One region of the Escherichia ruysiae genome, then DNA from elsewhere that is predicted to be linked to it. Evidence: riboswitches for the same ligand, from Rfam matches in the RefSeq annotation. Region 1 holds a riboswitch; the other holds the start of a gene.
What was found. A riboswitch is a leader RNA that binds a small molecule or an ion and turns the genes downstream of it on or off. The one in region 1 is predicted to bind cobalamin.
Positions count from the first base shown of each region.

Region 1 (3,147 bases):
CGCATCCGGCATGGGTTTTACTTCGCCGTCAGTAACACGCCGCACTCCATATGGTGCGTGTAGGGGAACTGATCAAACAGAGCCAGACGTTCAACTTTGTGCGTCTGGTTTAATGTTTCCAGATTCTTGCATAACGTTTCCGGGTTGCAGGAGATGTACAAAATACGCGGATACGCCTGCACCATTTTCTCGGTTTCACTGTCCAGACCGCTGCGCGGCGGATCGACAAAAATGGTTTCGCACTGATAACTCTTTAAATCGATCCCTTGCAGGCGGTTAAACTCGCGCACACCATTCATCGCTTGGGTAAACTCTTCCGCCGCCATACGAATAATTTGTACGTTATCAATATGGTTAGCAGCAATATTGTATTGCGCGGCAGCGACCGATGGCTTAGCGATTTCGGTAGCTAATACTCGATCAAAATTGCGCGCCAGAGCTAATGAAAAATTACCGTTGCCGCAGTACAGCTCCAGTAAATCACCTTTTGAACCTTTGGTTACATCCAGCGCCCATTCCAGCATCTGAATATTCATCGCCGCGTTCGGCTGAGTGAAGCTGTTCTCCACCTGACGGTAGATCATCTCTTTCCCTGCAACCGGCAGACGTTCGTCGATGTAATCTTGATCCAACTCGATTTTGGTTTTCGTTGCCCGACCAATCAGATGCACATTCAGATTCTGCGCTCGCAGTGCATCGCGCAGGGCTTCTGCCTGCTGGCGCCACTCGTCATCCAGCTTTTTATGGTACAGCAGGGAAACCACCGCCTGATTGCTCAGCGTGGTGAGGTAATCAATCTGGAACAACTTGTGGCGCAGAACGGGATTATTGCGCACACCCGCAATCATCGCGCCCATCAACTGGTTGATAAGTTCACTGGCGGCGGGGAAGCTATCCACGCGGATGCGGCTTTTGGTTTGTTGATCGAAAATGATGTGATACAGGTCATCGCCATCGTGCCAGATGCGGAACTCTGCACGCATCCGGTAATGACTGACCGGCGAGCGAAACACTTCCGGAACCAGGTCAGAAAACGGCGCCATCATACTTTGCAAACGTACCACTTTTTCGGCTAACTGCGCTTCATACTGTTCTGTTGGAAGGTGTTCGGGGGTCATGATGTATCCTGAAAATGAAATGTACGCGGCGATTGTAGGGATTGCTCATCAGATGTCCAGATCTTGATAGATTCCTATTTGTGAGCTACGTCTGGACAGCAACTTGTTACAACCTGTAGCATCCACTCGCCGGTCCTGTGAGTTAATAGGGAATCCAGTGCGAATCTGGAGCTGACGCGCAGCGGTAAGGAAAGGTGCGATGATTGCGTAATGCGGACACTGCCATCCGGTGGGAAGTCATCATCTCTTTGTATCCTCAGATACCCCTCCAAGCCCGAAGACCTGCCGGCTAACGTCGCATCTGGTTCTCATCATCGCGTAATATTGGTGAAACCTGCGGCATCCTTCTTCTATTGTGGATGCTTTACAATGATTAAAAAAGCTTCGCTGCTGACGGCGTGTTCCGTCACAGCCTTTTCCGCTTGGGCACAGGATACCAGCCCGGATACTCTCGTCGTTACTGCTAACCGTTTTGAACAGCCGCGCAGCACTGTGCTTGCACCAACCACCGTTGTGACGCGTCAGGATATCGACCGCTGGCAGTCGACCTCGGTCAATGATGTGCTGCGCCGTCTCCCTGGTGTGGATATCACCCAAAACGGCGGTTCAGGTCAGCTCTCATCTATTTTTATTCGCGGTACAAATGCCAGTCATGTGTTGGTGTTAATTGATGGTGTGCGCCTGAATCTGGCGGGGGTGAGTGGTTCTGCTGACCTTAGTCAGTTCCCTATTGCGCTTGTCCAGCGTGTTGAATATATCCGTGGGCCGCGTTCCGCCGTATATGGTTCCGATGCAATAGGCGGGGTGGTGAATATCATCACGACGCGCGATGAACCCGGAACGGAAATTTCAGCAGGGTGGGGAAGCCATAGTTATCAGAACTATGATGTCTCTACGCAGCAACAACTGGGGGATAAGACACGAGTAACGTTGTTGGGCGATTATGCCCATACTCATGGTTATGATGTTGTCGCTTATGGCAATACCGGAACGCAAGCGCAGCCAGATAACGATGGTTTCTTAAGTAAAACGCTTTATGGCGCGCTGGAGCATAACTTTACTGATGCCTGGAGCGGCTTTGTGCGCGGCTATGGCTATGATAACCGTACCAATTATGACGCGTATTATTCTCCCGGCTCGCCGCTGCTCGATACTCGCAAACTCTATAGCCAAAGTTGGGATGCCGGGCTGCGCTATAACGGCGAACTGATTAAATCACAACTCATTACCAGCTATAGCCATAGCAAAGATTACAACTACGATCCCCATTATGGTCGTTATGATTCGTCCGCAACGCTTGATGAGATGAAGCAATACACCGTTCAGTGGGCAAACAATGTCATCGTTGGTCACGGTAGTATTGGTGCGGGTGTCGACTGGCAGAAACAGACTACGACGCCGGGTACAGGTTATGTTGAGGATGGATATGATCAACGTAATACCGGCATCTATCTGACCGGGCTGCAACAAGTCGGCGATTTTACCTTTGAAGGCGCAGCACGCAGCGACGATAACTCACAGTTTGGTCGTCATGGAACCTGGCAAACCAGCGTCGGTTGGGAATTCATCGAAGGTTATCGGTTTATCGCTTCTTATGGTACGTCGTACAAGGCACCTAATCTTGGGCAACTCTATGGCTTCTACGGTAATCCGGATCTGAACCCTGAGAAAAGCAAACAGTGGGAAGGGGCGTTTGAAGGCTTAACTGCTGGAGTGAACTGGCGTATTTCCGGATACCGTAACGATGTTAGTGACTTGATCGATTACGATGATCACACCCTCAAATACTACAACGAAGGGAAAGCGCGGATTAAGGGCGTCGAGGCGACCGCCAATTTTGATACCGGACCGCTGACGCATACGGTGAGTTATGATTATGTCGATGCGCGTAACGCGATTACCGACACGCCGTTGCTACGTCGCGCTAAACAGCAGGTGAAATATCAGCTCGACTGGCAACTGTATGACTTCGACTGGGGTATTACTTATCAGTATTTAGGCACTCGCTATGATAAGGATTACTCATCTT
Region 1 is NZ_JAVIWS010000001.1:2,378,750-2,381,896, reverse strand. Features, by position in the region: gene trmA (tRNA (uridine(54)-C5)-methyltransferase TrmA) at 18-1,118, opposite strand; cobalamin riboswitch at 1,232-1,422, shown strand; gene btuB (TonB-dependent vitamin B12 receptor BtuB) at 1,488-3,147, shown strand, end outside.

Region 2 (3,147 bases), 1.6 Mb from region 1:
CAAGCGCCTCCAGCCTTCCCAGACTACCGACGGGTTTGAGTAACCCGTCAATATGCCGTTGTGCGCGCGACATAGCAGCATGATCGATGGCCGGGATCGTATTCAGTAAATCGGCAAGTGTTTGCATGTTGCGTCTCTTTATAGCAGCGCCAGCAGAAAGACCAGCTCACCAAGCTCTATGGCAGCTCCCAGCGTATCGCCGGTTTGCCCGCCCAGAGTACGTTTGAAAAGCTGACCGAGGACGAAAATTGCCACCATCGTCACCACCATAGCAGCCACACCATGCATACCAGGCAGTAATACAGCAGCAAAAATTACGGCTAAGCCTAGTGTGACGCAGGTTTGTCGCCCATCAATTTTGCCGATGAACACATTGCCAAGCCCTTCTTCCCGAGCATAACGATGACGATACATCAATAATGCGGCAGTACCACGGCTGACAGCACATGCTGCAGCCAGCGATGCCAGGATAGGCTCACCACGCAGAGCCAGTTCGCTCAAAATCAAAATCTTTCCCAGCACAACAAAAATCAATGCCAGACCGCCGTGGGTGCCTAAACGGCTATCACGCATGATTTCCAACATACGATCTCGGCTACGTGCAGAAAATACACCATCACAGGTATCTGCCAGACCGTCCAGGTGGAATCCCCCTGTCATCAGCGCCAGAACCAGCACGCTAAATAGTGCCGCCAGTGGTACACCACACCATACCTGCAACACCATGAAGACCAGCCCACTAATCGCACCAAGCAATAACCCAATTAAGGGAAAAGTAATGATACCGCGAGAATAATGTTCGAAATCCAGCCCCTGGGACCAACGACGCGGTACAGGCAGACGCGTAATGAAAGAGAGCATCGCCCAAAATAATTTACTCATTTGATTTTTACTCCAATACCCGAAACCACCAGCCATACTTCATCTACCGCAGCGGCCAGTTGCTGATTCACTCGCCCGGCAATATCACGAAAATGTCGCGCCAGACGATTCTCCGGCACAATACCCATTCCCACTTCATTGGTCACTAATACGACCTTTGCAGGGCAACGTTGACAGGCAGCAATCAACAACTGAATCTCGCCATTTATCGCTTGCTCCATCGCCACATAATCCCATCCTTCAGGATCTTTATCGCCGCCATAATCAAACAACAGATTAGTCACCATTGTCGTAATGCATTCCAGCAACACAGCGTTCTGCGGATTAATGTCTGCATTAATTAACTCATCAAGCTGCTGCCAGCGTTCCACCGTGTGCCAATGCGCCGGACGCCCCTGCCGATGATGCTCAATCCGTGCCGCCATCTCATCATCAAGGATTTGCGAAGTGGCGATATACAGAACCTGTGGAGTATCCCCAATAAGCGCCTCGGCGTGCCGACTCTTCCCGCTCCGTGCACCACCTGTCACCAAAATCATCATACGGACTCCTGGTTCAATTGTATGATGGTATTCATTGACCAGAACCATCGTTGCTGATCGTAATAACATTTCCGCAATTAATACTGCGCGTAATGAAAATAAAAATCCAGCGTTCTCAATCCATTACGAACGAAGGCGGTGTTGTGAAATAGTCCGATTTCCCTGTGTAAACGTCTGGCAGAATGCGTCATTGGCAATATTTTCACTGCGTTGACATATTTCATTCAGATAATGGATTAATGCTACTGCACCACCAGCCGAACCAGCCAGCAAACGGGCATTATGCCGTGTGATTACGATTACCGTCGCGCCATCAGGATGAGAGAAATTTTCTGGTATGGAGACCCTGTTTTCAGCAATCAATAACAGCACTGAATAATCGGTATACGCGTCTGATAACGATTGAACAGCCCCACCTTTAAAAGACAAGAAACCTTGCTGCCAGTCCTCACCAACAAAACAGGTCATTGGCAACATTTCAGCCAGATATTTCGCCAGATTAATATCGCCAGAGGAGAGGCAAAAAAGGGCTATCGATTCGGGTTTTATCGTTTTCATATCCCCCGTCCTCCGCTTCGTTTCCTGTAATGACGGTCAGGCTGATATACCATGAAAAACGATTGCCGCGCATTGAGAGCAGCCCAGGTGCCTGTCGGCACTACAATGAAGGAACTAAATGATGCCGCCATACCCTGATCCTCTCAGGGTGGTAGGGGTATAAAGACGCGCCAATACTCAACCGTGCGCTTCCGGACAACCCACTTCCCACCGAAGTTGTTGGTATTGACTGACAGGCTGGTCTTCTGGCTTCGCATCATCCTTCCCCGGCCTTCCCAATCTCGCGATCAGTGGTATTTTCGGGGTTGTCAGCATTACAGCAGCGGGGGCTGCGAGGGATTTTCACCCTCTTCCCAGGCACAAATGTGCCGAACCTGTCAGCGTATGTTATGAGCTGATCTCACTTATCCCATAACACGTAAATAACGTTAATTAATATTGCCAGCGTCTATTTAATCATCCCTCATTTTCCACATTAATTTTATGCTGTTTCCGCTGCTACATTTTCACTAATTTGCTGACGATATACCTGCGGAGTCACCTGATACGTCTGGCGAAAAACTTTGCAGAAATAACTGGTTTGTGAGAAGCCTAAATTACGCGCGATACTGGCGATACTCCAGTCACTATGGCACAGCAGCTCACGCGCGCTGGCCATTCGTTGTTGGTTTACCCACGCATTAAAACCAATCCCATGATATTTCTTAAACAACTTACTGAAATAATAAGGGCTTAGATAAACATGCGAGGCAACATCTTCCAGACGCAAATCGTCTGACAAATGTGCATCGATATAGCGCAATGCTTTTTTCATTTTATTATCATGGGGATTAGGCGCACGGGTCTGACGAACTGAACCCGAATGAGGTTTATTCTCTTTAATAACGACAAAATTGAGTTGCTTTTTGAGGCAATTTTCCACAATCAACTTCAATAAATCAGCAGAGGCCATAACTCTCGAGTAATCCATCTCAGGAACTTTGCGAAATTCATTAAGTAGTTCTGGGTCGGCTTGCCAACAATCATCGACATTCAGAATATTGATCAAATCAACATCATCATTACGCAGGCGAACTTGTCCACACAACACAAAGCCGACTAAATGCCCGGCAATCACCAGAGGAATAGAGAAATCAGTTAACCCTGCATGACAGCGGTAAATACA
Region 2 is NZ_JAVIWS010000001.1:783,124-786,270, forward strand. Features, by position in the region: gene cobT (nicotinate-nucleotide--dimethylbenzimidazole phosphoribosyltransferase) at 1-127, opposite strand, end outside; gene cobS (adenosylcobinamide-GDP ribazoletransferase) at 139-882, opposite strand; gene cobU (bifunctional adenosylcobinamide kinase/adenosylcobinamide-phosphate guanylyltransferase) at 879-1,424, opposite strand; gene RGV86_RS04055 (cobalamin biosynthesis protein) at 1,548-1,982, opposite strand; cobalamin riboswitch at 2,201-2,375, opposite strand; gene pocR (transcriptional regulator PocR) at 2,464-3,147, opposite strand, start outside.
Region 2: it holds a riboswitch for cobalamin, as region 1 does, so the genes downstream of both, RGV86_RS04055 (cobalamin biosynthesis protein) here and btuB (TonB-dependent vitamin B12 receptor BtuB) in region 1, are expected to answer to the same signal.